Regions from separate parts of the Streptomyces nodosus genome, predicted to be linked through region 3. Evidence: riboswitches for the same ligand, from Rfam matches in the RefSeq annotation. Region 3 holds a riboswitch; each other region holds the start of a gene.
What was found. Region 3 has a riboswitch for cobalamin ahead of thiI (tRNA uracil 4-sulfurtransferase ThiI). Riboswitches for the same ligand answer to the same signal wherever they lie in the genome.

Region 1: another riboswitch for cobalamin. It lies ahead of CP978_RS30485 (CbtB domain-containing protein); the one in region 3 lies ahead of thiI (tRNA uracil 4-sulfurtransferase ThiI).
Region 2: another riboswitch for cobalamin. It lies ahead of CP978_RS22510 (ribonucleoside-diphosphate reductase subunit alpha); the one in region 3 lies ahead of thiI (tRNA uracil 4-sulfurtransferase ThiI).

What each region holds. Positions count from the first base shown of each region.
Region 1 is NZ_CP023747.1:6,860,826-6,870,935, reverse strand. Features, by position in the region: gene metE (5-methyltetrahydropteroyltriglutamate--homocysteine S-methyltransferase) at 1-625, shown strand, start outside; partial or broken gene CP978_RS30510 (citrate/2-methylcitrate synthase) at 1,059-1,409, opposite strand; gene CP978_RS30505 (MmgE/PrpD family protein) at 1,319-2,839, opposite strand; gene CP978_RS30500 (short-chain fatty acyl-CoA regulator family protein) at 3,113-4,552, shown strand; gene CP978_RS30495 (histidine phosphatase family protein) at 4,624-5,208, shown strand; gene CP978_RS30490 (CbtA family protein) at 5,328-6,086, opposite strand; gene CP978_RS30485 (CbtB domain-containing protein) at 6,106-6,327, opposite strand; cobalamin riboswitch at 6,363-6,518, opposite strand; gene CP978_RS30480 (LLM class F420-dependent oxidoreductase) at 6,709-7,599, shown strand; gene CP978_RS30475 (cysteine hydrolase family protein) at 7,679-8,245, shown strand; gene CP978_RS30470 (SpoIIE family protein phosphatase) at 8,276-10,110, opposite strand, start outside.
Region 2 is NZ_CP023747.1:4,963,111-4,973,220, reverse strand. Features, by position in the region: gene CP978_RS22525 (DUF3311 domain-containing protein) at 1-207, shown strand, start outside; gene mctP (monocarboxylate uptake permease MctP) at 204-1,832, shown strand; gene CP978_RS22515 (GNAT family N-acetyltransferase) at 1,920-2,426, shown strand; cobalamin riboswitch at 2,489-2,626, shown strand; gene CP978_RS22510 (ribonucleoside-diphosphate reductase subunit alpha) at 2,747-5,122, shown strand; gene CP978_RS22505 (ribonucleotide-diphosphate reductase subunit beta) at 5,122-6,144, shown strand; gene CP978_RS22500 (bifunctional albaflavenone monooxygenase/terpene synthase) at 6,217-7,638, opposite strand; gene cyc1 (epi-isozizaene synthase) at 7,635-8,720, opposite strand; gene def (peptide deformylase) at 8,990-9,640, opposite strand; gene CP978_RS22485 (tetratricopeptide repeat protein) at 9,749-10,110, opposite strand, start outside.
Region 3 is NZ_CP023747.1:7,125,474-7,135,583, reverse strand. Features, by position in the region: gene aceA (isocitrate lyase) at 369-1,652, shown strand; gene aceB (malate synthase A) at 1,699-3,291, shown strand; cobalamin riboswitch at 3,425-3,647, shown strand; gene thiI (tRNA uracil 4-sulfurtransferase ThiI) at 3,972-5,246, shown strand; gene CP978_RS31745 (hypothetical protein) at 5,339-5,686, opposite strand; gene CP978_RS31740 (enoyl-CoA hydratase) at 5,907-6,698, opposite strand; gene mmsB (3-hydroxyisobutyrate dehydrogenase) at 6,695-7,594, opposite strand; gene CP978_RS31730 (enoyl-CoA hydratase/isomerase family protein) at 7,591-8,667, opposite strand; gene CP978_RS31725 (acyl-CoA dehydrogenase family protein) at 8,664-9,812, opposite strand; gene CP978_RS31720 (CoA-acylating methylmalonate-semialdehyde dehydrogenase) at 9,819-10,110, opposite strand, start outside.

The sequences.
Region 1 (10,110 bases), 260 kb from region 3:
CATGCTCACCGGGCCGGTCACCATGCTCGCCTGGTCCTTCGTACGGGACGACCAGCCCCTGGCCGAGACCGCCCGCCAGGTGGCGCTCGCCCTGCGCGACGAGGTCGAGGACCTGGAGACGGCCGGGACCTCCGTGATCCAGGTCGACGAGCCCGCGCTGCGGGAGACCCTGCCGCTGCGCGCCGACGAGCGCGAGGCCTATCTCGCCTGGGCGACGGAGGCGTTCCGGCTCACCACCGGCGGGGTCCGTCCGGACACCCAGATCCACACCCATATGTGCTACGCCGAGTTCGGCGACATCGTGCGGGCCATCGACGACCTCGACGCCGATGTCATCAGCCTCGAGGCCGCCCGCTCGCATATGCAGGTCGCCCGCGAACTGGCCGCGCACGGCTACCCGCGCGAGGCCGGACCCGGTGTGTACGACATCCACTCCCCCCGGGTGCCCGGCAGCGAGGAGGCCGCCGAACTGCTGCGCACCGGTCTGGAGGCCATCCCCGCAGAGCGGCTGTGGGTCAACCCCGACTGCGGTCTGAAGACCCGCGGCTGGCCCGAGACCCGGGCCTCCCTGGAGAACCTGGTCGCCGCGGCCCGCACGGTCCGCGAGGAACTGTCCGCGTCCTGACCCGCACGGCCGTCGGGCGCCGGGGCGCATCATGCGCCCCGGCGCCCGACGCGTGACAAGGTACCGGGATCTCCCGGCGGACGGGACCGGAGCCTGCCGGCCAGGAGACCGGTGACCACCGAGGGACCGGTGCGGACCGAACCGGACAGGGCACCTGGACAACCGCCCGCGCGGGCGACGCCCCCGGCACCCGGCACCTCACAAGCGACCGGGATCTCCCGGGGACGACACACCGGCCCACCGGCCGGAAGACCGGTCACCGCCGGGAAACCGATACGGACCGAACGAGGCAGGGCACGCGGGCGACGGCCCGCGTGGGCGGCGCCCCGGTACCGGTACGGCCGAAAAGGGCGGGGCGCGCGTGGAGACGCGCGCCCCGCCCAAGGTTCGTACATGTCGGCCTCGGTACCCGGCCGCCCGGGGACCGGGACCGTCACGACCCTGTCGGCACCGGCCGCTGCGCCGGGCCGTCGTAGGAGGCCAGCGGGCGGATGAGGGCGTTGTGGGCGAGCTGTTCGGTGATGTGGGCGGTCCAGCCGGTGATGCGGCTCATCACGAAGATCGGTGTGAACGTCGGGGTGTCGAAGCCCATCAGGTGGTAGGCGAGCCCGGCCGGGTAGTCCAGGTTGGGGTGGATGCCCTTGCGGGCGAGCATCGCACGGCGCAGCGCCGCGTGCAGGGTGGCCAGCCGGGTCACCTCGGGGGAGGCGGCGCGGGCCACCAGGCGGTCGAGGGCCTGGCGGCGACGGCCCCGGTGTCGACGGCCGGGAACAGTCCGTCGAGATCGGCGCTGCCCAGCTCCGCGAGGTGCTCGGCGGACGCCAGGAAGCGGTCCTGCTCGGCCGGGGCGACGATCCCCTCGGTCAGGGTGCGGAACTTGCGGGCGTAGGCGGGGCGGTCGAAGGGACGGGCACCGGCCGGGTGGGCGTCGGCGACGGCGAGTTCGTCCTCGATCACCGTGCCGTCGTCCAGGGTGATCACCGCTCGGCCGCCGAAGGCACGGCGGTCGGCGTCGGGGTCGTGGTAGCGGCGGGTCCACTCCGGGTCCTCGACCGTGGTGATCTTCCGCCAGAGGTCGACGGTCTCGGGGCGCCGGGCGCGCTCGGGGGCGTAGGAGCGCTCATGGTGCCAGGTGCCGTCCTGGAGGGCGACGGCGAAGATGTACGGCACCGAGTGGTCGAGGGTCTCACGGCTGGCGGTGGGGTCGTACTTCTGCGGGTCGTTCGCGCCGGAGCCGATGACATGGTGGGTGTGATGGCTGGTGTGCAGGACGACGGAGCGCACCCGGTCGAGCGGGCCGGTCTTCTCCCGCATCCGGCGTGCCAGGTCGATGATCGCCTGGGCCTGGTACTCGGCGGAGTGCTCCTTGGTGTAGGTGTCGAGGATCGCGCGCCGGGGCTCGCCGGGCCCGGGCAGCAGCACGGTGTAGTCGGCCTCCGGGCCGTCGAGCATCCAGGCCAGGAAGCCGTCCTCGCCCTCGTAGACCGGGGACGGGGAGGTCTCGCCGCGCATCGCCCGGTCCACCGCCTCGATCGCGGCCTTGCCGGCGAAGGCGGGCGCGTAAGCCTTCCAGCTGGAGATCTCGCCCTTGCGGGACTGCCGGGTGGCGGTGGTGGTGTGCACCGCCTGCTGCACGGCCTGGTACACCGTCCCGGTCGGCAGCCGCAGCAGGGCGCCGAGGCCGCAGGCGGTGGCCGCGCTCAGGTGGGCCACATGGTCGATGCGGTGTTCGTGCAGGCAGATGCCCTTGACCAGGGCGACATGGATCTCGTAGGCGGCGACGATGCCGCGCAGCAGATCGGCGCCGGTGCGTCCGGTGTGCTGGGCGACGGCGAGCAGGGGCGGGATGTTGTCGCCGGGGTGGGAGTAGTCGGCCGCCAGATAGGTGTCGTGGAAGTCCAGTTCGCGCACGGCGGTGCCGTTGGCCCAGGCGGCCCACTCCGGGGAGACCCGGGTGCGGGTGCCGAAGACGGTGGCGCCGGGTCCGCCCGCCGGGTGGGCGGTGGCCTGGGCGCGGGCGACGGCGACCGGGCGGCGCAGCAGGGAGGCGACGGCGACCGAGGCGTTGTCGACGACCCGGTTGACGGCCATGGCGGCGCTGTCGACGTCCAGCTCCTCGGTGCCGGTGGCCACGGCCGCGAGTTTCCAGGCGAGCTGGTCCTCGCGGGGCAGCCGGTCGGCGCTGGGGTGGACTCGGACGCGGTGCTCGATCACGGGACTCCTCAGGATTTCGCACGATGCCGGACGGTGCCGACGGGGTACCGATGTGATCGAGACTGCCCCGTGGCCGCCCGTGGGGCCACCGCTCCCCGCTGCGGATTCCCTACAGCCCGGGGCTGCGAATCTGCGAATCCTGCGAAGACTGCGGATGATAATTTCGCAGATACGTCGCCGGTTCGGGTGTGCGGCCTCGGGCACGACCTGTGACCGCGTACGACCCGGGGCTGCGGGTACGGCGTGCGGCGGGACGGCACGAGGAGGTGCGCCATGGCCGGGAGAACGGCGGGCCGGAAGGTCTACGCCCATGCGAAGCTGCGTCGGCTGCGCCGCGAGCGCGGTATGAACCAGGTGGACATGGCCCGCGCGCTCGCCATCTCCACCAGCTACGCCAACCAGATCGAGCAGAGTCAACGTCCGCTGACCGCCCCGATCCTGCTGCGGATCGCCGAGGTCTTCGGCGTGGACGCGGAGTTCTTCTCGGAGGCCGAGGAGGACCGGCTCTCCGCCGATCTGCGGGCCGCGCTCGCCGACGAGGCCTGCGGGGTGCCGCTGCCGGCCACCGAGGAGATCGCCGAGGCGGCCCGCGACCACCCGGAAGTGGCGCGCGCCCTGGTCGCCCTGCACCGCCGCTACCGCGAGGCCGCGGAGCAGGCCGCCGCCCTCGCCTCGCCCGGCACGGGCCCCCTGCTGCCGCCCGGGGAACCGCACGACGAGGTGCGGGACTTCTTCTACGCCCATCACAACCACTTCGAGCCGCTGGACACCGAGGCCGAGCACGCCGTCGAGGCCTTGGAGCTGCGGCCGGGCCGGGCCGCCGACCCGCTCACCGCGCGGCTCGCCGGACGGCACGGGGTGCGGGTGGTCCAGGCCGCGCAGAGCCGCTCCGGTGACGCGCGCCGCTTCGACCCGGACACGGGGCTGCTGTTTCTGTCCCCGTGGCTCAGCGACGGCCAGCGCGCCTTCCAGCTCGCCACCCAGCTGGCCCTGCTGGAGCACGGTCCGCTGCTCGGGCAGCTCGCCGACAGCGCGACGGAGCTCACCTCCCCGGAGTCGGCGGCGCTGGCCCGGATCGGCCTGGCGAACTACTTCGCGGGCGCCCTGTTGATGCCGTACACCGCCTTCCACACCGCCGCCGAGGACGTGCGCTACGACATCGAGCTGCTGTCCGCCCGCTTCGGCGTCGGCTTCGAGACCGTCTGCCACCGGCTGAGCACCCTGCAACGGACCGGCCGGCGGGGCGTGCCCTTCTCGTTCCTCCGGGTCGACCGGGCCGGCAACATCTCCAAACGGCAGTCCGCGACCGACTTCCACTTCTCACGGCTGGGCGGCACCTGCCCGCTGTGGACGGTGTACGAGGCGTTCTCGGCGCCGGGCCGCATCCTCACCCAGGTGGCCGAGATGCCGGACGGCAAGCGGTACTTCTGGATCGCGCGGACCATCACCCGGGGTGGTTTCGGGCACCAGGCGCCGCGTGCCGAGTTCGCCCTGGCGCTCGGCTGCGAACTGCGCCACGCGCACCGGCTGGTCTACGCCCAGGGCATCGCGCTGGACGATCCCCGTGCGGCCACCCCGATCGGTCTGGGCTGCCGGATCTGCGAACGCCGCGACTGTGCCCAGCGAGCCCGTCCCCCGGCCGGCGGACGGCTCTCCATCGACCCCGACCGCCGTACCTATGTGCCGTATCCGGTGGAGACCCACGGCCCTTGACCGCGAAGGGGACGACGGCGGCACCGGCCGCCGTCCGGAGGAACGACCGCGACCGATGGAGGAACGACCGCGTGACCAGCCGTGTCACTCTCATCTCGCCCGCCACGAGCCCCTCGCTGCGGCGGGCCCGCTTCGACGACGGGGACTCGATCGACGCCGGCGGTGCGGCGCGGGCCCGTGCGGCGGCGGGCGCCCTGCGCGAGGCCGGCCGGGTGCTGGTCTCCCCTACCGTGCGCTGCCGGGAGACGGCGGGGGCCCTCGGCCTGGACGCCGTGGAGGCGCGGGAACTGACGGGTCTGGAGGTCGGCCGCTGGCGGGGCCGGACCCTGGACGAGGTCGCCGCCGCGGAACCGGAGGCGGTGGCCCGCTGGCTCGCCGACCCGGCCGCCGCCCCGCACGGCGGGGAGTCGGTGCAGGACATCTGTGGCCGGGTCGCGCGATGGCTGGACGCCTCGGCCCCGGCGCAGGGGCACACGCTCGCCGTGGTGGAACCGGAGGTCGTGCGGGCCGCGGTGGTCCATGTGCTGGGCGCGGGCACGCCGGCGTTCTGGCGCCTCGATGTGCCGCCGCTGACCGCGACCGAGCTGACCGGACGGGTCGGCCGCTGGAATCTGCGGCTCGGCCGCCCCCTGGACGCGCCGGGGACCGGTCGCTGACCCGGAGGCGCACGGGCCGTCGCGGGCGGGCCGGTGGGCGTGGCTCGCCGGCACCCGGGGCAACAGAAGAGGGCCCCGTGCGCTTCCGCGTCCGGGGCCCTCTCGTGTCTCGGGTCGCGTCAGCTCGATGCGGCGACCGCCCGGCCCGCGGCGGCTGTCGCCGGCCTGGGGTTCAGCAGCCGCTCGGCCGCCTCACCGAAGAGCAGGCCGAAGGCGCCCCACAGTGTGATCTGCGTGGCCAGGGCGGAGAGCCGGAACCGCCACAGCAGGGCGGCCGGGAAGTCCTTCGGCACCTCGTTGACGGTCGGCAGGAAGGCGTACGCCAGACCGATCACCACCAGGAAGCCGGCCGCCGCGGCGACGCTGGCGTACCAGGTGCCCAGCCGGGGTGCGAGCTGCTTGCCCACCAGGGTGGCGGCGATCGCGAGCAGCACGCTGAGCACCATCATCAGGAAGTACAGGGTGGTCCGCTTGCCGATGGTGTCGGGCTCGCCGACCGACGGCGGGTTGGCCGGGTACTTCAGGAACGGCACGACATAAACGGCCAGCAGCGCGCAGCCGGACAGCAGCAGCGCGGTCGCCCGCGCGGTGAAGCGGCCGACACGGCCGAGCGCGAAGCAGTAGGCGAGAGCGGCGATGCCGCCGAAGGCGACCCCGTAGACCAGCACACCGGTGGCCAGACCGGCGGTGGACTGCAGGGAGCGGGAGACGACCTCGACCTCGTGCTCATGGCCGTGTGCGTGGGCCTCCTCGAAACCGATGGCACTGTCGACGCTCGGTTCGCCCAGGAAGTAGGCGACGATCAGGGCGAGCACACCGGCGGCCAGGCCGGCGAGCATGCCCCGCACAAGGAGGTTTCTTACCGTTGCGGAGTTCATGGGCGCGGCGTCCTCCGGATCAGTGGCAGGGGAAGCCGAGCAGGTGGCGGGCGTCGTGCACCCATTCGTGCACGTCCGTGCCGCTGAACACGGAGGTGGCGCCCTGTTCGGCGCCGACGAAGTACAGCAGGACCAGCATCAGGATGCCGAAGAAGACGGCCCAGGGAGCTATCGCCTTCAGCGGCAGCGTGGCGGGAACGACGGGGGTGGTGGCTGTCGGCTGGGCGACGGTCTGCGCCATGGCAGGACCTCCTCTGGGAGTTCGCGTCCCATCTCGGTGGTGCACAGGACGACGGCCACGGGTCTGACTCACGAACCACCCCGCCGCACGGGGTGCTCGTACACAGTGGCGCGACCGTGCCGGACTTTCACCGGCTTCCGTCTCGCCGTCGTCGATTTCGAGGAGACGGTACCGCGTGTCGGGTGCATGGCCAAGACCGTCCTCGGCTGCCGTGATCTTCTTCTCGCACCAGGTGACCGGGGGGCGTCGTCGCCGGGCCGGGATGCCTCACTCGGAGTACCTCCGGCGTGGAATACGCGGGGCTGCCCGCCCGTTGGGGTCGGCTGTGATCGAGTGGATCCGGGGCACGGCAGGACGACGAGCACGGAGGGATCGGGACCGATGGGCGACGGCACGAGCACGGGCGGCGGGAACAGGCTGAAGGCGAGCGTGGGGCGGTACGGCATCTGGAGTCTGGGACTGCGCTCGGAGGACCCCGCCCGGCGCGGCGAACTGGCCGAGGCCGCCGCCGAACTGGAGGAACTCGGCTTCGGGGCGGTCTGGCTGGGCGGCAGCAGCGGCGTGGAGCACGCGGTTCCGCTCCTCGGGGCGACCTCACGTCTCGTCGTGGCGACCGGCATCCAGAGCATCTGGCAGTACGAGGCGGCCGAGACCGCGGCACGCTTCGACGCGCTGGAGACGTCGCATCCCGGGCGCTTTCTGCTCGGCCTGGGTGTGAGCCACGCCCGGCTGACGGACCGCTATCGCCGCCCGTACTCGGCCATGGTCGAGTACCTCGACGCGCTCGACGCCGCCGGGGTGCCCGCCGAAAGCCGTGTCCTGGCGGCGCTCGGCCCGAAGATGCTGGAGCTGTCCCGGGACCGGGCCGCCGGTGCGCACCCGTATCTGGTGACGCCAGAGCACACCACCCTGGCCCGGGGGATCCTGGGCGACGCCCCGCTGCTGGCTCCGGAGGCCAAGGTGGTCCTGGACACGGACCCGGAGCGGGCACGGGCGACGGCCCGTCAGGCCCTCGCCCTCTATCTGACGCTGCCGAACTACACCAACATGTTCCTCCGGTTCGGGTTCACCGAGGACGACCTCACGAACGGGGGCAGCGACCAGTTGATCGACGCGCTGTTCGCCTGGGGCGACGAGCAGCGGATCCGGGAGCGGATCGAGGCCTTCCATGCGGCGGGCGCGGACCATGTGGCGCTCCAGTTGGTCGACGACGGCCCCCGTGACGCGCTCCCCCGGGCCGCCTGGCGCCGTCTGGCGGAGCTGCTGCGCTGACGGGCGACCGGCGTTGTCAGTGCCCCGGCCTACGGTGGCAACCGACCGCCCAGGTTCCCTCACAAGAACGGGAGATCCCATGACGACCCTGCCCGACCGGCCGCACACCGCGCTGCTCGTCATCGACGTCCAGAACGGGGTGGTGGAGCACTGCCACGACCTCGACGGTGTGGTCACCAACATCAGCACCCTGATCGACCGGGCTCGCGCGCAGGACGTGCCCGTGGTGTGGGTGCAGCACTCCGACGCCGAGCTGGAACGGGGCAGCGAGTCCTGGCAGTTCGTGCCGAAGCTGGTCCGCCGTGCGGAGGAGCCGGTCGTCCACAAGCGCTACACGGACTCCTTCGAGGACACCGATCTGGGGTCGGTGCTCGCCGAGCGCGGGGTGGGCCGGCTCGTCGTCACGGGCGCCCAGACCGACGCCTGCATCCGCTCGACCCTCCATGGGGCTTTCGTACGCGGCTATGACGTCACTCTGGTCGGCGACGCGCACACCACGGAGGACCTCACCGCGTACGGTGCGCCCGCACCGGAGCAGGTGATCGCGCACACCAATCTCTACTGGGGGGAGCAGCGCGCACCGGGGCGCCGCGGGGGGACCGTCACCACGGCGGAGGTGTCCTTCGCGGCGCGCGACGGGGGCTGAGCGGCCGGGGGTACGGCGGACCGGTGATGACTACCCGGCCCCGGTGGATCCGTCGGCAGGGTGCTCGGGCAGCGTCTGCTCGGTCCAGATGCACTTGCCGTTGGGGATCTGGCGGGTGCCCCAGCGTTGGCTGAGCGCGGCGACGAGCTGGAGTCCTCGGCCGCCCTCGTCGGTCTCGCCGGCCCGGCGGATGCGCGGCGTGGTGAGACTGCCGTCCGAGACCTCACAGGTGAGGGTGCGGCTGCGGAGCAGTCGGATCTGCACCGGGCCCTTGGCGTGGCGGACCACATTGCCGACCAGTTCGCTGGCGATCAGTTCGGTGGTCGTCACCAGTTCGTCGAGGTGCCAGTCGGCGAGCCGGGCGCGGACGTGCTCCCGCGCCCGTCCCGCCGCGAGCGGGCCCTCGGGGAGGGTCCACACCGCCACGTCCTCCTGCGGCAGGGCGTGCAGCCGGGCGACGAGCAGCGCGGCGTCGTCGCTGATGTGTTCCTGATGGGGCAGCAGGGCGGAGACCAGGGAATCGCAGAGGGCTTCGAGGCGGTCCGTCTCGTCCTTGCCCCCGGCCGTCGTGGAGGCCGAGGGCGCGGCGGCCGGGTCCCGGGCGAGGAGTCCGGACAGCTCGGCGACGCCCCGGTCGATGTCGCGCTCGGCCGACTCCACCACACCGTCGGTGTACATGACCAGCAGACTGCCCTCGGGGAGCCTCATCTCGGTGGTCTCGAAGGGGGGCGCGGCCGCGCCGAGGGGCGGGTTGACGGCCGTGTCCAGCAGGTGCACCGAGCCGTCGGGGCGCACCACCACCGGCGGGGGATGTCCGGCGCAGGCCAGCGTGCACAGGCCGCTGACCGGGTCGTACAGGGCGTACAGACAGGTGGCGTAGAAGTCGTCGCCGAGGTCGCCGACCACGTCGTCGAGGTGGGTGAAGAGTTCGTCGGGCGCCAGTTCCAGTCCGGCCAGGGTGTGCACGGCGGTGCGCAGCCGTCCCATGGCGGCGGCCTCGGGGAGTCCATGACCCATGACGTCGCCGATGACCAGGGCCACCCGGTCGGCGGAGAGCGGGATGACGTCGTACCAGTCGCCGCCCAGCGTGCCGGCTCCCGCCGGGAGGTAGCGCGCGGCGGTGGCCACGGCTGGCAGGGACGGCAGGGCGCGCGGCAGCAGACCGCGTTGGAGCTGCTGGGCACGGCCGTGCTCGGCGTCGTAGAGCCGGGCGCTCGCCAGCGCCTGGGCGATCATCCCGCTGAGGGCGATGATCAGGGTTCGCTCCTCGCCGGTGAGCCGGCGGGGCTGGTCGAAGGAGACGACACAGGCGCCGACCGGCCGGCCGGAGACGAGGAGGGGAAGGAAGGCCCAGGCTTTCTTGCCTCCCTTGAGCGAGAAGTCGGCCGACAGGGGGTACTCCTTGCGGAAGTGCTCCGGGGAGGTGACGAACCTGGGGGTGCCGTCCCGCAGGGCGTCCAGCAGGGGATGGTCCTTCAGGACGTCCCGGCTGGCGAGCAGCTCGAAGAATCTGTCGGGGTAGCCGATCGCCCTGACCGCTCTGATCCGGTCTCCGTCCAGGGCGTGCAGCGCCAGGCCGCTGGCACCGAACAGGGGCAGCACCCGGTCGGCGGCCGCGGAGACCACGTCCTCGACGGTCAGGGCCTCGGCGAGCGCCTCCGTCAGCCGGCCGATCAGCAGGGCGCGCTCGGTCGCCCGCCGCTCCGCGACCTCGTACTCCTCCTGCTGCCGCCGCTCGTCGGTGACATCGGTGAAGTAGAAGGTCAGTACGTCGGGTACCGGGATCAGCCGCACATGGTACCGGCGTCCGTCGGAGGGCAGCTGCACCTCCAGGTCGACCGGGGTGCGGTCGGCCGCCGCGCGAC
Region 2 (10,110 bases), 2.2 Mb from region 3:
GCCCTGTGTCTTTCAGCGCCGTTTGTCGCGATGCTGTGGGTCGGCTCCTACGCCAGAACCGACCCCGCCTTCATCGGTATCCCGTTCTTCTACTGGTACCAGATGCTGTGGGTGCTGATCTCCACCGCCCTGACGCTGACCGCGTACCAGCTGTGGAAGCGTGACCAGCGCGCCCGCGTCGGCCGGAAGGGCGGTGCGGAGCGATGAAGGACGGCGTGAACGGCGTCGCGCTCGGCGTCTTCATCTTCTTCTTCCTGGCCGTCACGGTCCTGGGCTTCCTGGCGGCGCGCTGGCGCAAAGCCGACAACGAGCACAGCCTCGACGAATGGGGCCTCGGCGGCCGGTCGTTCGGCACCTGGGTCACCTGGTTCCTGCTCGGCGGCGACCTGTACACGGCCTACACCTTCGTGGCCGTGCCCGCGGCGATCTACGCGGCCGGTGCCTCCGGCTTCTTCGCGGTGCCGTACACCATCCTGGTCTACCCGCTGATCTTCACCTTCCTGCCGCGGCTGTGGTCGGTCTCGCACCGCCACGGATACGTCACGACCTCGGACTTCGTGCGCGGCCGCTTCGGTTCGAAGAGCCTGTCACTGGCGATGGCGGTCACCGGCATCCTGGCGACCATGCCCTATATCGCCCTCCAGCTGGTCGGCATCCAGGCGGTGCTGGACGTGATGGGGGTGGGCGGCGGTGACGACACCAACCGGTTCGTGAAGGACCTGCCGCTGCTGATCGCCTTCGGCGTGCTGGCGGCGTACACCTACTCGTCGGGGCTGCGGGCGCCCGCCCTGATCGCGTTCGTGAAGGACACGCTGATCTACATCGTCATCGCGGTGGCGATCATCTACATCCCGATCAAGCTGGGCGGCTTCGACGCGGTCTTCAGCAAGGCGGGCGAGGCGTTCAGCCAGGTCAACCCGGCGACCGGCAAACCGCGCGGGGCCCTGGCGCCACCGGAGGCGGGCCAGTGGACCTATGCCACCCTGGCCCTGGGCTCCGCGCTCGCGCTGTTCATGTACCCGCACTCGATCACCGCGACCCTGTCGTCCAGGAGCCGTGAGGTGATCCGCCGCAACACCACGATCCTGCCGATCTACTCGCTGATGCTGGGGCTGCTGGCGCTGCTGGGGTTCATGGCGATCGCGGCGGGGGTCAAGGTCGACAACGGGCAGCTGGCCATCCCGCAGCTCTTCGAGAACATGTTCCCGGACTGGTTCGCGGGCGTGGCGTTCGCGGCGATCGGCATCGGGGCACTGGTGCCGGCGGCCATCATGTCCATCGCGGCCGCGAACCTCTTCACCCGCAACATCTACAAGGACTTCATCAACCCGGCCGCCACCGCCCGTCAGGAGACCAGGGTCTCCAAGATCGTGTCGCTGCTGGTGAAGGTGGGCGCCCTGGTCTTCGTCCTCACCATGGACAAGACGGTGGCCATCAACTTCCAGCTGCTCGGCGGCATCTGGATCCTGCAGACCTTCCCGGCCCTGGTCGGCGGTCTGTTCACCCGCTGGTTCCACCGCTGGGCACTGCTGGCGGGCTGGGCGGTCGGCATGGTCTACGGCACGGTCGCCGCGTACGGGGTCGCCTCCCCGACCCAGAAGCACTTCGGGGGCTCGGCGAAGGAGATCCCGGGCATCGGTGAGATCGGTTACATCGGCCTGACCGCGTTCGTGCTGAACGTCGTGGTCACCGTGGTGCTGACCTTCGTCCTGAAGGCCCTCAAGGCCCCCGAGGGCGTCGACGAGACCAGGCCGGACGACTACACGGCGGACGCGGGCGACCCGCACGTCCAGGTGGAACTGCCACCGGCCACCGCCGGGTCTTCCCACTAGTGCCTGTCGGGGCACTAGGTGCGAGGCGTCGGGCCGTCGGTGGAATCCGGCGGCCCGACGGCATTCCGGTCGTGCAGACTCGGCCGTATGGACATCATCATCAGACCGGCCACCCCCGACGAGTACGAGACCCTCGGCGAGATCACCGCCCGGGCCTACCTCCGGGACGGACTGCTCGACTTCGGGGACGACGACGCCTATCTGGGTGAGCTGAGGAACGTCGCCAAGCGGGCCGCAGCCGCCGAGGTGCTGGTCGCCGTCGAGCGGGACCGGGTGCTCGGCGGGGTGACCTTCGTGCCGGACGGCGGACCCATGGCCGACATCGCCGGCCCCGGGGAGGCCGAGATGCGGATGCTCGCCGTCGACCACGCCGCCCGCGGGCGCGGGATCGGCGAGGCCCTCGTGCGCGCCTGTGTGGAGCGCGCCAGGGCCGTGCCAGGGCAAAGGGGCCTGGTGCTGTCCACCCAGCGCTCCATGCACACCGCCCACCGCATCTATGAACGCCTCGGATTCACCCGCTCACCGGACCGCGACTGGAACCCTCTGCCCCACCTGGACGACCTCACCCTTCTCACCTATCAGTTGACACTCTGACACACTCCGGAACCGATGCGGCACAACATCTGGGGGTGCCACCGCGACCCGGCACAAGATGTATGCTCGTGCTCGCTGTCGCCGCAGGGGAATCCGGTGCGAATCCGGAACTGTCCCGCAACGGTGTACTTGTGCGTGTTCGCCCCCGAGGTGTGCGCCCGAGCGTCAGTCCGAGGACCTGCCGACAGCGCGCCCGGCCGTCCGGCCCGGGCGCTGCCGTCCGGGCCTCGTGGAGTGGGCCGGCGGACACGACGCCGCGCGCGCTCGTGGCTGCCCCCTGCCCTCCGCCGGGCCCCGTGCCGAGCGAGGGAGAGCCCCACGTGACCATCGCGCCAGCCGATCCGGCTTCAGCGACACCGTCCATGACGTCGACGGTGGCAGACGGTCCCGGTACCGCACTGCTGCGGACCCTGACCGAGCTGACCGCCGACCTCCCCGACGCCGACCCCGGCCGGGTCGCCGCCGCCGCGCTGCGCGGCCGGTCCGCCCGTGCGGACGAGGCGGAGCTGCGCGAGCTGGCCACGGAGGCCGCCGCGGGACTCATCTCCGAGGACCCCGCCTACTCCCGGCTGGCGGCCCGGCTGCTGACGATCGCGATCCGGGCCGAGGCCGCCTCGCAGGGCGTCGCCTCCTTCACGGGCTCCATCTCCGTCGGGCACCGCGAGGGCCTGATCGCCGACCGCACCGCGGAGTTCGTGCGCCTGCACGCCTCCCGCCTGGACGCGCTGATCGACGAGGGGGCCGACGACCGCTTCGGCTACTTCGGCCTGCGCACCCTGCACAGCCGCTACCTCCTGCGGCACCCGATCACCCGCAAGGTCATCGAGACGCCTCAGCACTTCATGCTGCGGGTGGCCTCCGGCCTCGCCGAGGACGACAGCGCCCGTGCCGTGGACGAGGTCGCCGCGCTCTACGGGCTGATGAGCCGTCTGGACTATCTGCCCTCCTCCCCCACCCTCTTCAACTCCGGCACCCGGCACCCGCAGATGTCCTCCTGCTATCTGCTGGACTCCCCGCTGGACGAGCTGGACTCCCTCTACGAGCGCTACCACCAGGTCGCCCGCCTGTCCAAGCACGCCGGCGGCATCGGCCTCTCGTACTCCCGCATCCGCTCCCGCGGCTCCCTGATCCGGGGCACCAACGGGCACTCCAACGGCATCGTCCCGTTCCTGAAGACCCTGGACGCCTCGGTCGCCGCGGTGAACCAGGGCGGGCGCCGCAAGGGTGCCGCCGCCGTCTATCTGGAGACCTGGCACTCCGACATCGAGGAGTTCCTGGAGCTGCGCGACAACACCGGCGAGGACGCCCGCCGTACGCACAACCTCAATCTGGCGCACTGGATCCCGGACGAGTTCATGCGCCGGGTCGACTCCGACGGGACCTGGTCGCTGTTCTCCCCGTCCGATGTGCCGGAACTGGTCGACCTCTGGGGCGAGGAGTTCGACGCCGCCTACCGCAAGGCGGAGGCGGCGGGCCTGGCGAAGAAGACGATGCCGGCCCGGGACCTGTACGGCCGGATGATGCGCACCCTCGCCCAGACCGGCAACGGCTGGATGACCTTCAAGGACGCCGCCAACCGCACCGCCAACCAGACGGCCGAGCCGGGCCATGTCGTGCACTCCTCCAACCTCTGCACGGAGATCCTGGAGGTCACCAACGACGACGAGACCGCGGTCTGCAACCTGGGCTCCGTCAACCTGGGCGCGTTCGTCGACCCGGCGAAGGACGACATGGACTGGGAGCGGCTGGACGCCACCGTGCGCACCGCCGTCACCTTCCTCGACCGCGTCGTCGACATCAACTTCTACCCGACCGAGCAGGCCCGGCACTCCAACGCCCAGTGGCGTCCCGTCGGCCTGGGCGCCATGGGTCTGCAGGACGTCTTCTTCCAACTGCGCCTGCCCTTCGACTCCCCCGAGGCCAGGAAGCTCTCCACCCGGATCGCCGAGCGCATCATGCTCGCCGCCTACGAGGCCTCCGCCGACCTCGCCGAGCGCAACGGCACGCCGCCCTCCTGGGAGAAGACCCGCGCGGCCCGGGGCGTGCTGCACCCGGACCACTACGGCGTCGAGCCCACCTGGCCGGAGCGCTGGGCGGCCCTGCGGGAGCGCGTCGCGACCGTCGGCATGCGCAACACGCTGCTGCTGGCCATCGCCCCGACCGCGACCATCGCCTCCATCGCCGGTGTCTACGAGTGCATCGAGCCGCAGGTCTCCAACCTGTTCAAGCGCGAGACCCTGTCCGGTGAGTTCCTCCAGGTCAACTCGTATCTGGTGAAGGACCTCAAGGCGCTCGGCGTCTGGGACGCCCGCACCCGTGAGGCGCTGCGCGAGGCCAACGGCTCGGTGCAGGACTTCGTCTGGATCCCCGAGGACGTACGGAAGCTGTACCGCACGGCGTGGGAGATCCCGCAGCGCGGCCTGATCGACATGGCGGCCGCCCGGACCCCGTATCTGGACCAGGCCCAGTCGCTGAACCTCTTCCTGGAGACGCCGACCATCGGCAAGCTCTCCTCGATGTACGCGTACGCCTGGAAGCAGGGGCTGAAGACGACGTACTACCTGCGCTCGCGCCCGGCGACCCGGATCGCCCGCGCCGCCCAGGCGCAGCCCACCATCCCCGTCCAGCAGGTCGCCGACCCCGACGCCGTGGCCTGCTCCCTGGAAAACCCCGAGACCTGCGAGGCCTGCCAGTGATGAGCGACCGTCCCTCCCGAAACCAGAACCTCCTCGATCCGGGCTTCGAGCTGACCCTGCGTCCCATGCGCTATCCCGACTTCTACGAGCGCTACCGGGACGCCATCAAGAACACCTGGACCGTGGAGGAGGTCGACCTCCACTCCGACGTCGCCGACCTCGCCAAGCTGAGCCCGGGCGAGCAGCACCTCATCGGGCGCCTGGTGGCCTTCTTCGCGACCGGTGACTCGATCGTGGCCAACAACCTGGTGCTGACGCTCTACAAGCACATCAACTCCCCCGAGGCGCGGCTGTATCTGTCCCGCCAGCTCTTCGAGGAGGCCGTCCACGTCCAGTTCTATCTGACCCTGCTGGACACCTACCTCCCGGACCCGGAGGACCGTGCCGCCGCCTTCGCGGCCGTGGAGAGCATCCCCTCGATCCGCGAGAAGGCGGAGTTCTGCTTCAAGTGGATCGACTCGGTCGACAAGATCGACCGGCTGGAGTCCAAGGCCGACCGCCGGCGTTTCCTGCTCAACCTCATCTGCTTCGCCGCCTGCATCGAGGGCCTGTTCTTCTACGGGGCCTTCGCCTACGTCTACTGGTTCCGCAGCCGGGGCCTGCTGCACGGCCTGGCCACCGGGACCAACTGGGTGTTCCGCGACGAGACGATGCATATGAGCTTCGCCTTCGACGTGGTCGACACCGTGCGCAAGGAGGAGCCGGAGCTCTTCGACGACGAGCTTCAGCAGCAGGTCACCGACATGCTGCGGGAGGCGGTCGAGGCCGAGCTGCAGTTCGCCCGTGACCTGTGCGGTGAGGGCCTGCCGGGCATGAACACCGCCTCGATGCGGCAGTACCTGGAGTGCGTCGCCGACCAGCGTCTGACGCGCCTCGGCTTCGCCCCGGTGTACGGCTCCGAGAACCCCTTCTCCTTCATGGAGCTCCAGGGCGTCCAGGAGCTGACCAACTTCTTCGAGCGGCGTCCCTCGGCCTACCAGGTGGCGGTGGAGGGCACCGTCGACCTGGACGAGGACTTCTGACCGGCGGTCCGCCGAACACCCCCCGGCGCACGTCCGGATGACCCTCGGGTCATCCGGACGTGCGCCGCACGGTCATCGCGGCACGGCCCTCAGCAGCAGCCTGCGCGGACGCAGCGTGATGCCGATACGGGGCCCGTCGTCGGAACCCGGCACCTGCTCGAAGCGGAAGGCGGAGGCCACCACCCCCACGATCAGGGTGAGTTCGGCCATCGAGAAGTGGTCGCCCGGGCACTTCCGGTTGCCCACGCCGAACGGGGCCATGGCGTACTTGGGGACGTCCTTGGAGCGCTCGGGCAGCCAGCGGTCGGGGTCGAACGCCTCGTGCCGTCGGTAGGACCGGGGATCGCGCTGGATCGCGTACGGGCTGTACACCACGTCCGAACCGGCCGGAATGCGATACCCGCCGAGTTCGGTGTCGGCCACCGCCCGCCGCGTCAAAATCCATACGGCCGGGCGCAAACGCATTGCCTCCACGATGACATTCGCGGTGTGCGTCAGCTTCCGGACGTCCTCGAATGCCATCCTCCGGTCGCCCACGACGGTTTTCACCTCGTCGCGGATCTTGTCGGCCTGCTCCGGGTGATCCGCGAGGACATGGAGCAACGACATGACCATGGAGCCCACCGTTTCGCTGCCGGCGGTGACTATCGCGACGACCTGGTCGTGGATCTCCTGTTCCCCGATGGGCTCCCCATTCTCGTCCTTCGCCTCCAGCAAAGCCGTCAGCAAATCGTCCGGTTTTTGACCGGATGCCCGGCGGTCGGCGATGATCTCATCGACCAGCAGATGCAAATCGGCCAATGCCCGGTTGAATTCGCGGTTCGCCGGGAGCGGCAGGCGGTACAGCGGCCCCAGCGGCACGACCATGCGCTGGTACATGCCGCTGAAGAGCGTGGTGAGCGCGGCGCAGATGCGGTCGGCGTGGGCGTCCATGTAGCCACCGCGCATCAGACAGCGGGCGACGACGCGGACGGCCACCCGGAAGGCCTCCGAGGTGGCGTCGACGGTCTCCCGGGAGCCCCAGCGCTCCACCAGCGCATGTGCCTCCTCCGCCATGATCGGCCCGTAGCCGGGGATGGCGTCCAGCCGGAAGGCGGGCTGGATCGCCCGCCGCTGGCGCCGGTGCAGCGGCCCGTTGGTGGTGGCCACCCCCTGCCTGCCGAGCAGCCCCTCGAGGGACTCCCACAGCGCGCCGCCGATGTGGTAATCCGTGCTGAGGGCGAGGGCCCCCGTGAGTTCCGGGGTGGTGACGGCGTACACCGTCTTCGGCCCCAGCCTCAGCCGTACCACGTCGCCGTCGTCCCGCAGCCGGCTCAGCAGGCCCAGGGGGTCGCGGGCCAGCTTCCAGCCGTGGCCGAGGCCGGGCAGTCCGCCCGCGGCGAGCGGCGGGACACGCGGGTCCGCCGGGGGCCCGGACGGTGCGGGCACCCCCTGGTCGAGCGTGGGCGGGGAGGGGGAGGAAGCCGGGGACGGGGAGGACGGTTCCACGGTCATCGGTCACCTGTCGCTTCGTTGTTGACATAGGGGGGCGTCGAGCGGTCGTCCCAGCTGTCGACCATGTACCGGCCGGACTCGTGGTGGAACCAGTACACAGTGCTGAACCAGTTCCGCATATTCATGGCGATGTCCTTCACCACGGCGCTCAATTCCCTGCCGGGTACGGTCCCATCGGTCAGACGGTCGGCGAACCGCAGCATCTCCTCCTCCGCGACAAGGAATTCGGATACGCATTCCCCGACCCGTCTCCTCACTTCCCCGACGGCTTCTTCGAGGGTTAATCCTTCGTGGTGGATGAGACTGATCCCGAGATTGTGGACCTCATCCCCCGCTATTTCCTTGGGGAGTGAGCACAGGTCGTTGTACCAGGCCGCGAATTCCTGGCTCAGCAGCGCCGCCCGCCGATATGCGGGATGTTTCCTCACGAAGTCCGGCAGTTCATGTCCCGCGACGGGTTCGAGCAGATCGGTCCAGATCCAGTGCGCGAAGGTGAGCCGGCGGAGTTCCAGGTACTCCTCGACCGTCGGGACGGTTCCGGTGGTGCGGTTGTCGAACTCCCGGTCGTACGCCTCGATCACCGCACGGAAGTGCCGGGCGAAGCGTGCGTTCCAGCTCGGCCCGAGGAACGAGTACAGCCGCCCCACACTGTCCGCGAACCCCGCGACCAGGGGATCCGGGTGGTGCAGATGGTCCTCGGGGGCGTCCAGGGCGGTGTGCAGCCGGTGCGTCAGCCGCCGCCAGGCGGCGGGCCGCCGGTGGACGATGTCACGGTCGTGACGGTCGTCCCAGACGAAGAACCATGCGCTGTAGTCCGCTATCGCCTGGAGGACCTCGTCGGGGGCTCCGAGGTAGTAGCCCGCCATGAGGTCGGTGTAGCACAGACCGTCGGCGTACTCCTCGACCTTGTCCGCCGGCATCAGCCGCTTTTCCAGCAGCCAGGAACGTGTGTTCTCCTGCAGTCGGGGCCAATACGGGTGGAGTCGACGGGTGAAGTCGGTCTCGATCACCGGCACCCTCAGTGCCGGTGGAACCGTGACCGCGGTCACCGTCGATGTAGTGCTGTGTGGGAAAGCTGGCACGAACAAACCCCTCTCAGCAGTCGGTTGACGCCACGCCCCTCCCGTCGTGCCGGGCGTGCGCCGTCGCGTATCCCGTGCTTTCCATTCAGCACTACAACTCACCTGACTGGGAATGGATTTGGCTCACTCTCTACCCGACGGAGCCGAGAATCTGCGGTGGCCGACGCGACGGGGATCGGTCTGTCCGTACAGAGGAGCGAATACGCACCGCACACATGAACGACGCCCGGTCGGGAGGGGTCCCGCCGGGCGTCGTCGTGAAGCGTTTCTCAGTCGTTGGCCACCACGGGGTAGCGCGGCTCGTTCTCGGCCATCTGCCGCAGGGCGTCCTTGCGGTCGCGCTTGGAGAGCCGGTCGATGTAGAGATAGCCGTACAGATGATCCGTCTCGTGCTGCAGACACCGGGCGAAGTAGCCGGTGCCCCGCACCTTGACCGGGTTGCCCTTCTCGTCCTGACCGGTCACCTCGGCGTAGTCGGGGCGGGCGAGCGAGGCGTAGGCGGTCGGCACGGACAGGCAGCCCTCGTTGCTGTCGTCCAGTCGGCGCCGGTCGGCGGGCAGGTCGACGAGCCGGGGGTTGCAGACCACCCCGACGTGCCGGACGCCCTCGTCGTCCTGGCAGTCGTAGACGAAGACCTTGAGATCGACACCGATCTGGTTGGCGGCCAGGCCCACGCCCTCGGCGGTGCGCTGGCTGGCGAACATGTCCGCGACCAGGGTCTGGAGCTCCGCACCGAAATCGGTGACGTCCTTGCACTCCTTGTGCAGCACCGGGTTCCCGACGACCGTGATCGGCCGGGAGGTGCCGCGCTCGCGCCAGGCGGACTCGCGTTCCGCCGCGCCCTCGGCGTCGTTGAGGAAGCCCTCGTCGTCCACGGGGAGCACTCCCGCGTGCTGCTGATCAGTGTCCTGCTGCGCCATGACCGACGTATGCCTTCCTGCAATCTGTGGTGAAACCTGCGCGTACAGCCTACGGCGCGTGCCCGGCCGCCTCGCCGAGATCCATTACCGGAGCGGACCGGAGCCCGCTCAGCAGACCTCTTCGAGGTCCCGCCAGTCCCGGGAGTCCGGGCTGTCCGCGACCCAGCCGTCGAGGAGCCCGCGCACCAGCGAGGCGGGCGCCGCGATGCCGCACTCGCGCTCGGGCACCCACAGCTGCCCGTCCGTGCGGTGCCCCAGCGGCCCCGGGTGCCCCGGCACACTGCGGTCGTGCGGGTCCAGATGCTCGCCGTCGCCCTCGTCGGAGGGCATCCGGGACTCGGAGCAGGGACGACACAGCAGCCGCACGGACGAGGACCAGTCCTCGGCTGCGAAGCCGGCGTCGGCGGCCAACTGCTCCAGGGCGTCCCGGTCGTCCTCGGTCGCGGCCTCCAGCAGGACCACCCAGGTGG
Region 3 (10,110 bases):
CCGTCTCCGGCTCCCCGTCAGCGTATGCGATCGGGCCCTTCCTCGATCCTTCGCAAACTTGGCAAATGACGGACGGAAGATTCGCAAAAGTTGGCATGCTTCCACGGTTGCTGGCACTGAGTGCCAGTGCGAAAGTTTAAGTGCGGCCGCCGGACACCGACGACCACCGACCGGAACCGAAGCGCGACATATGCCCTTGCATCAGGGGATACCAGCGATTGCGAGGCACACCCGAAGGGGTTGCCCACCTTCGCGTCGCCGCGTGCCGACGAGGCCGCACCCCAAGATTGGCGGCACAGAGTGCCATCTCGATGCGTCCCTCTGTGGGCGTTGGCAGCCGTTGGCAGACCGAGGAGAGGGTGACCGTCATGGCAGAGGCGAGGACACAGGCGGCCGAGGAACTCGCACGGCGCTGGGCCACCGACCCGCGCTGGCAGGGCATCGAACGGACCTATGGCGCCGAGGACGTGATCCGGCTCTCCGGCAGCGTCCGCGAGGAGCACACCCTGGCCCGGCGCGGCGCCGAGCGACTGTGGCGGCAGCTGCATGAACTCGACTACGTCCACGCGCTCGGGGCCCTCACCGGCGGCCAGGCGGTCCAGCAGGTCAAGGCCGGTCTGCAGGCCGTCTATCTGTCCGGCTGGCAGGTCGCCGCCGACGCCAACCAGGCCGGCCACACCTACCCCGACCAGAGCCTGTACCCGGCCAACTCCGTTCCGCAGGTGGTCCGTCGGATCAACAACGCGCTGCTGCGCGCCGACCAGATCGCCACCGCCGAGGACGCCGGCGACACCACGGACTGGCTGGTGCCGATCGTCGCCGACGCGGAGGCCGGCTTCGGCGGCCCTCTGAACGCCTTCGAGCTGACCAAGGCGATGATCGCGGCGGGCGCGGCCGGGATCCACTTCGAGGACCAGCTCGCCTCGGAGAAGAAGTGCGGCCACCTGGGCGGCAAGGTGCTGGTGCCGACCTCCCAGCACATCCGCACCCTGAACGCGGCCCGGCTGGCGGCGGACATCGCCGACGTCCCCACGGTCGTCGTCGCCCGCACCGACGCTCTCGCAGCCACCCTGCTGACGAGCGACGTCGACGAGCGGGACGCCGAGTTCGTCACCGGCGAGCGCACGGCCGAGGGGTTCCACCGGGTGCGGGGCGGCATGGCTCCGGCGATCGCCCGCGGGCTCGCCTACGCCCCGTACGCCGACCTGCTGTGGGTCGAGACGGGCACGCCCGACCTGGCGCAGGCCCGCGAGTTCGCCGAGGCCGTCCACGCGCGGTACCCGGACCGGATGCTGGCGTACAACTGCTCCCCGTCCTTCAACTGGAAGGCCACCCTGGACGACGACCGGATCGCCAAGTTCCAGCGCGAGCTGGGTGCGATGGGCTACACGTTCCAGTTCATCACGCTGGCCGGCTTCCACTCCCTCAACCACGGCATGTTCGACCTCGCCCGCGGCTACGCCGAGCACGGCATGACCGCCTATGTCGACCTCCAGGAGAAGGAGTTCGCCGCCCAGGCGCACGGCTTCACCGCCGTGCGGCACCAGCGCGAGGTCGGCACCGGCTACTTCGACCTGGTCTCCACCGCCGTCAACCCCGCGTCCTCCACCACCGCCCTGACCGGTTCCACGGAGGAGGCCCAGTTCCACTAGGCCACGGCGCCCCCGCTCCCCCTCCCTCCTTCCCTCAGGAGAAGCGATGACCACCACTGCTCTGCCCCGCCCCGTCCGCGTTCTCGCGCCGCTGGGCGACCGTCATGGGGAGATCCTCACGCCCGCCGCCCTGGACTTCCTCGGTCAGCTGGTCGCGGCCTTCGGCCCGCGCCGCCGGGACCTGCTGAAGGAACGCCTCCGCCAGGTGATGCGCCTGACCAGTGGCACCCCGCTCGACTTCCCGATGGTCACCTCCGCCGTCCGCGCCGACGACTCCTGGCGCGTCGCCCCGCCCGCTCCCGGCCTGCTCGACCGACGCGTGGAGATCACCGGGCCTCCGGAGCGCCGTATGACGGTCAACGCCCTCAATTCCGGGGCCCGGGTGTGGATGGCCGACTTCGAGGACGCAACCGCTCCCACCTGGGAAAACGTCATCGACGGCCAGCTGAACCTGCTGGCCGCCGTCGAGCGGCGGATCGACTTCACCTCCGAGGAGGGCAAGGAGTACCGGCTCGGCGACCGGCCCGTCACCCTCATGGTCCGGCCGCGCGGCTGGCACCTCGAGGAGGAACACCTGGAGCACGAGGGCCGGCCCCTGCCCGCCGCCCTGGTGGACTTCGGCCTGTACTTCTTCCACTGCGCCCAGCGGCAGATCGACGCCGGGTACGGCCCGTACTTCTATCTGCCGAAGCTGGAGAACCGCTACGAGGCCCGGCTGTGGAACGACGTCTTCGTGCTCGCCCAGGAACTGCTCGGCATCCCCCGGGGCACCGTCCGCGCCACCGTCCTCATCGAGACGATCACCGCCGCGTTCGAGATGGAGGAGATCCTCTACGAGCTGCGGGAGCACAGCGCCGGGCTCAACGCGGGCCGCTGGGACTACCTGTTCAGCGTGATCAAGACGTTCGGGCACCGCACCGACTTCCTGCTGCCGGACCGTGCCAAGGTCACCATGACCGCGCCCTTCATGCGGGCGTACACCGAGCTCCTGGTGCGCACCTGCCACCGGCGCGGCGCCCACGCCATCGGGGGCATGGCCGCCCAGGTGCCCAGCAGGGATCGGAGGGCCGACGAGGCGGCGCTCGCCAAGGTACGGCTGGACAAGGAGCGGGAGGCCGAGGACGGCTTCGACGGATCCTGGGTCGCCCATCCGGCACTGGTGCCCGTGTGCCGTGAGGTGTTCGACGGTGTCCTCGGCGACCGGCCGCACCAGATCGACCGGACGCGGGACGACGTCGAGGTGACACCGGCGGAGCTGCTGTCGGTCCGCCGGATCGCCGGACCGCCCACGGCGGAGGGTGTGCGCCTGAACATCGCGGTCGCACTGCGCTACTTCGCCGCCTGGCTGCGCGGGCAGGGCGCCGTCGCCCTCCACGGCCTCATGGAGGACGCGGCCACCGCCGAGATCGCCCGGGTGCAGATCTGGCAGTGGCTGCGGCACCGGGTGATCGACCGGGAGACGGTCCTGCGGCTGCTCGACGAGGAGACCGCGGCCCTGGGCGCCGAGGACCCCTGGGCGCCGGTGGAGGAAGTGCGGTCGCTGTTCGAACGCACCGCGCTCCGCGGCGAGCTGCCCCCGTTCTTCACCCCGGAGGCCTACTCCCGTCACCTCGTGCGGCGCGCGGAGCTCGCGTCATGAGCGGGCGGATCCGGCGGGTCGGTATGATCCGCAGCCAGGACCGGTCCGGCTTCGCGGTCAACGCCCTTCTGCTGCCGCATTTCACGGGTCGACACAACATCTGGGGTGATGTCACCCAACCTCATCTAGATGTAGTGTTGCTCCTGCTGGTGGTTCGCCGGGCACTCAGGTGTCCGGCGAGGCAAGAGGGAACCCGGTGGGAATCCGGGACTGCCCCGCAGCGGTGAGCGGGAACGACCGCCGTCATACGCACTGGGCCCCCTGAGAAGGGCCTGGGAAGCGACGGTCAGTAGGAGTCTCGTACGACACGAGACGGGCCCGCGAGTCCGAAGACCTGCCACCGGCGCGTACACCGAGAAGCGGTGCACGCGCTCCGAGGCTCCGAGGGAGGGCCGCGTGGCAGACGCAGGCCCCGGGTCGGGCGTGACCGTTTCCCGCCACTGCCCCGGCGCCCCGCCGTGCCCGCCGCGACGCTCCTCCCCTCCCGGTCCTCGGAACCGACACGGGAACGAGCGAGAGGAGGCGGCGACCGTTGAGCGGCCTCGTGTATTTCTCCAGTGTCTCGGAGAACACGAACCGCGGACGAGAACCACGACTTCTTCTCCGGCTCCGGCTCGTCCTATGTGATGGGCACGGCGGAGGACACCGCCGACGACGACTGGAACTTCTGAGAGGCTCTCATGTCCGGCAATGCCGGTGTGCCCGCGCCCCGGGCCACCTCCCCCTCCTACGGCCCCTGTGTGCTGCTCAAGCACGGCGAGATCTTCCTCAAGGGCCACAACCGTCACTGCTTCACCGAGCGGCTGCACGACAATCTGCGGGTCGCGCTGCGCGGGATCGGCGGCTCCACCTGGATCAAGACCGCCCAGAACGTCACCGTGCTGGGCGGACAGGTCCCCCAGGAGGCGCTGGTGGAACGGGCGCGCAGGGTGATCGGCTTCAACTCCGTGGAGCCGGCCCAGCGGGTGCCCAGCACCCTGGAGGAGATCACCCGGGCGGCCGTCGAGGCGCTGCGCACGCTGAGCGCCGAGCGGCCGGGGCGCGGTTTCGCGGTCCGGGTGAAGCGGCGGGACAAGCAGTTCCCGCTGACCTCCTCCCGGATGGCGGCGCATCTGGGGGCCCGTGTCCTGGAGGAACTTCCGGGCCTGCATGTCGACCTCACCCGGCCGGACATCACGCTGGCCGTCGAGATCGACCGCAAGGAGACCTATCTCTCCTGGACCCGATACCCCGGTCTGACGGGCCTGCCCGTCGGGTCCAGCGGGCGTGCCCTGGTGCTGCTGTCCGGCGGCTATGACTCCCCGGTGGCCGCCCACCGTGCCATGCGGCGCGGTCTGTCCTGCGAGTTCGTGCACTTCAGCGGGGCTCCTTACACCAACCCGGCGTCGGTCTACAAGGCGTATGCCCTCGCCCGGGAGCTGAACCGCAGCCAGCCGCCCGGCCGGCTGCATGTCATCGCCCTCGGCAAGGCCCAGAAGCAGCTGGCGGTGGCCGGTGCGGGACGCCTCCAGGTCGTCGCCCAGCGGCGGCTGATGGTGCGCACCGCCTCGGCGCTGGCCGCCCGGACGGGGGCGCAGGCCCTGGTCACCGGCGACAGCCTGGGGCAGGTGGCGAGCCAGACGCTGGCCAATCTGGTGGCGGTGGACGAGGCGTCCGCCCTGCCGATCCTGCGTCCGCTGATCGGCTGGGAGAAACAGGAGATCATCGACGAGGCACGGTCCATCGGCACGGCCGAGATCTCGACCCTGCCCGACGAGGACTGCTGCCGGCTCCTCGCCCCGCCCCGCGCCAGCACCCGGGCCGGGCTGCCCCAGCTGCGCGCGGTGGAGAAGCGGCTGGACCTCGACGAGGTGACGGCGGCCCTGCTGGACAACGTCCAGGTGATGCTGCCCGGCGAGGACGCCGACGCCGCCCCCGAGGTCTCCCCCGGCTGCCCCGCGCCGACGCCCGCGTAACCCTCCTCGGCTCCGGCCGGCACCGCCCGCCGGTCCGGCCCGCCCACCAGGCGCCGGGCGGACCGGCGCGTCAGGGGCGCGACCGGTTCTCCTCACCGGGCGGCGTCCCGGTGCCGGCGCAGCAGGGTCGCTATCGCGCAGCGCAGACAGTCGCCTCCCTCGTCGCGGTGCGCCGCCTCGCCCGGGGGAGAGTGTTCCGGGCAGGCGGTCGGCACCGTGCCGTCCTGCTCCCGGCACCGCACCGGATCCCCGACCAGCCGTTCCAGCTCCGTCAAGAACTGTTCGGTCCGCCTCACCTGCTGGGTGAGCACCCTCACTCGGGCGCTCTGCCCGCCGATCTGCCGTCGGCTGGCGACCAGTTGGTCGTACGTCTCCGGGGTGAGGACGACCGCCTCACGGCCGTCGAGGGTGATGCGGTGCGCCTGGACATGTCTGGTCACTGTCTTCCTCCACTGCTCGCCCGGACGGTCCGGGGCGGCTCGGCCGGTCCGCTGTGTCCTGCCCGTTCTCCGGCACATGTCGGTGCCGGAGAACGTCAGAGGGCCCCCGGATGGTTCCGAAGGGCCCTCTGACGTCGGGAAGAAGCCGGTGCGCGGCCGAAAAGGCCCGCCTGGTCGAGGCGGTCGCGGACGTCGGCTCGGACGGGCGCCGCACCGGGGCTCAGCGGTGGCGGAACTCCGGCGGTCGCTTGTCCGCGAAGGCGCCCATGCCCTCCTTCTGGTCCTCGGTCGCGAACACCGCGTGGAACAGGCGCCGTTCGAAGCGGACCCCTTCGGCGAGGGTGGTCTCGAAGGCCCTCCCGACGGCTTCCTTGGCCATCATCGCCACCGGCAGCGACATGCCCGCGACGGTGTCGGCGACGGCCAGGGCCTCGCCGATCAGCTCGTCGGCGGGCACCACCCGCGAGACCAGCCCGGAACGCTCGGCCTCCGCCGCGTCCATGGTGCGCCCGGTCAGGCACAGCTCCATGGCCTTGGCCTTGCCGACCGCCCGGGTCAGCCGCTGGGAGCCGCCGATGCCCGGGATCACACCGAGCTTGATCTCGGGCTGACCGAAGACGGCGGTGTCGGCGGCGAGCAGGATGTCGCAGAGCATGGCGAGTTCGCAGCCGCCGCCGAGGGCGTATCCGGCGACGGCGGCGACGGTCGGGGTGCGCAGTTGTCCGAGCCTGTCCCAGGCGGCGAACCAGTCGGCCAGATACATGTCCATATAGCCCTGCGGACGCATCTCCTTGATGTCGGCGCCGGCCGCGAACGCCTTGGCCGAGCCGGTGATCACGATGCAGCCGCAGTCCGGGTCCCGGTCCAGGGCCTCGGTCGCGGCCACCACCTCGTTCATGACTTGGAGGTCGAGTGCGTTGAGGGCCCCCGGGCGGTTGAGGGTGAGCAGGGCGGTGCGGCCCTTGCGTTCGACGAGGATCGTCTCGTACCCGTCGGCGGGTTCTGTGGTCATGACGGCTGTTCTCCGCTCTGCTCTCTGATGGTGCGTACGATGCCGGAGAAGTCCTCCGTGGCGCCGACCCGTTCGGCGTAGTCGGCGTACAACTCGGCCGCGCGGAGTCCGAGTTCGGTGTGCACCCCGCCGGCGCGGGCCGCGTCGGCGGCGAGCCCGAGGTCCTTGGCCATCAGGGAGGCGGCGAAGCCCGGACGGTAGTCCCGGTTGGCGGGGCTGGTGGGCACCGGGCCGGGGACGGGGCAGTTGACGCTGAGCGCCCAGCACTGCCCGGACGCGGTGGAGGCCACGTCGTACAGCGCCTGGGCGGACAGGCCGAGGCTCTCGCCGAGCACGAACGCCTCGCTCACGGCGATCATGGAGATGCCGAGGATCATGTTGTTGCAGATCTTGGCCGCCTGGCCGGCGCCCTCGCCGCCGCAGTGGACGACCCTGCTGCCCATGGCCTCCAGCAGGGGCCGCGCCTCGGTGAACTCCGGTTCCCCTCCCCCGGCCATGAAGGTGAGCGTGGCGGCCTCCGCGCCCACCACTCCGCCGGAGACGGGGGCGTCCAGGGACCGCATTCCGGCGGCGACGGCGCGTTCATGGGCGGTGCGGGCGTCTGCGACGTCGATGGTGGAGCAGTCGACGAAGAGGGTGCCGGGCCGGGCCGCGGGCAGCACGGTGTCGTACAGCTCGAGGACATGGCGGCCCGCGGGCAGCATGGTGATCACCACCTCGGCGTCCGCCACGGCGTCGGCGGCGGAGGCGGCCGGTTCGACACCCGCCTGGGCGGCGTCGTCGAGGGCGGCGGGCACCAGGTCGTGGCCGCGCACCCGGTGGCCGGCCTTGACCAGGTTGGCGGCCATGGGGGCGCCCATGTGCCCGAGCCCGATGAAGGCGAGGGTGGGGCTCATCGAGGTGCCTCCGAGGTGGTGTCGGGTCCGGCGAGCCCCAGTTCACGGTCGCCGAGGGGGGCGAAGAAACGTTCCACGTCGGCGTCGGTGACCTCGGCGAGGGTCGCCGGGGACCAGCGCGGGTTGCGGTCCTTGTCGATGATCTGGGCGCGGATGCCCTCCACCAGGTCGGGGGAGGTCAGGGTCGCGCAGGAGACTCGGTACTCCTGGTCGAGGACCCGCTCCAGGGTGCCCAGGTCACGGGCGCGGCGCAGGGCGGCCAGGGTGACCTTGAGCGAGGTGGGCGACTTGGTGAGCAGGGTCCCGGCGGCCTCCTTGGCGTCCGGGTCGCCGTGGGCGAACAGCCGCTCCACGATCCCCTCGACCGTGTCGGCGCCGTAGCACGCGTCGATCCACTGCCGCTGCCCGGCCGTCTCCCCCGGGGGCGGCGGCTGCACATGGCGGGTGAGCGCCTCCTGGACGGGCAGCTCGGCGAGGTCGGCGAGCAGTTCCGGGAGCGCGGCGGACGGGACGTGATGGTCGGCCAGTCCGCACAGCAGTGCGTCGGCCGCGCCGATCTGCGCGCCCGTCAGCGCCAGATGGGTGCCCAGCTCGCCCGGGGCGCGGGCGAGCAGATGGGTGCCGCCGACATCGGGGACGAAGCCGATGCCGGTCTCGGGCATGGCGATCCGCGACCGTTCGGTGACGATCCGGACGTCGCCGTGCGCGGAGACGCCGACGCCGCCGCCCATGACGATGCCGTCCATGAGGGCGACATACGGCTTGGGGTAGCGGGCGATACGGGCGTTGAGGTGATACTCCTCGCGCCAGAACGTGGCCGCGGCGGCGCCGTCGCCGTCGCGGGCGTCGTCATGGACGGCGCGGATGTCGCCGCCCGCGCACAGTCCGCGCTCCCCGGCGCCGTCGATCACCACGGTCCCCACGGCCGGGTCGTGTTCCCATGCGGTCAGCGCCTCGTCGATGCGGCGCACCATGGCGAGGTTCAGGGAGTTGAGGGCCCTCGGCCGGTTGAGGGTGATGCGGGCGGCCCGTCCTGCGGTGTGCAGCAGGACGGGTTCCTCGGTGGCGGTCATCCGAACGCCTCCGTCAGTCCACGGGCCACGATGACGCGCATGATCTCGTTGGTTCCTTCCAGGATCTGGTGCACTCGCAGGTCACGGACGATCTTCTCGATGCCGTACTCGCTGAGGTAGCCGTAGCCGCCGTGGAGTTGGAGTGCGCGGTCGGCCACGGTGTACCCGGTGTCGGTGGCGAACCTCTTCGCCATGGCGCACAGATACGGCGCCTGGGGGTCGCCCGCGTCGAGTGCCTGGGCGGCCTGCCGCACCAGGGCGCGGGCGGCGGTCAGTTCGGTCGCCATGTCGGCGAGGCGGAAGCGCAGCGCCTGGGAGTCGAGCAGGCGCCGGCCGAAGGCCTCCCGGTCGGCGAGGTGGGCGAGGCTCCGGTCGAGGGCGCTGCGGGCGCCGCCCAGGGAGCAGGCGGCGATGCCGAGGCGGCCGCCGTTCAGGCCGTTCATCGCGATCCGGAAGCCCTCCCCCTCACGGCCCAGGAGCCGGTCGGCGGGCAGGCGTACGCCGTCCAGGACGACCTGGCGGGTGGGCTGGGCGTTCCAGCCCATCTTGCGTTCGTTGGGGCCGAAGGTGATGCCCGGGTCGTCCTTGTCGACCAGGAACGCGGAGACCCCGCTCGCGCCGGCGCCGCCGGTGCGGGCCATGACCACATAGACCTGGGAGGCGCCCGCCCCGGAGATGAACTGCTTCACCCCGGTGAGCACCCAGTGGTCGCCGTCGCGCACGGCCCGGGTGCTGAGGGCCGCCGCGTCCGAGCCGGCGCCCGGTTCGGTCAGGCAGTAGCTGGCGAGGTCGTCCGTCGCGCACAGCCTCGGCAGCCATCGTTCGCGTTGGGTGTCGTCACCGTAGCGGTCGATCATCCAGCCGACCATGTTGTGGATGGAGAGATAGGCCGCGATGGCGGGGCAGCCGGAGGCGAGGGTCTCGAAGATGAGGACGCCGTCGGTGCGGCTGAGTCCGGAGCCGCCGTGCTCCTCGCGGACGTAGATCCCGCCGAGGCCGAGCCCGGCGGCCTTGCGGAGCACATCGACGGGGAAGTGCTTGTCGCGGTCCCAGTCCAGGGCGTGCGGGGCCACATGGTCCTGGGTGAAGTCGAGGGTGGCCTCGACGAGGGCCTGCTGGTCCTCGGTGAGCAGGGTGCTGGTCATGGTCGCTCAGCCCATCGTGGGAATCGTGAAGCTGGCGCCTTCGCGCAGCCCGGCGGGCCAGCGGGAGGTGACGGTCTTGGTGCGGGTGTAGAAGCGGATGGAGTCCGGGCCGTGCTGGTTCAGATCGCCGAAACCGGAGCGCTTCCAGCCGCCGAAGGTGTGATAGGCGACCGGCACCGGGATGGGTACGTTGACGCCGACCATGCCGGTGTCGACGCGCCGGGTGAAGTCGCGGGCGGTGTCCCCGTCGCGGGTGAAGAGGGCGACGCCGTTGCCGAAGGGGTGTTCGCTGGGCAGG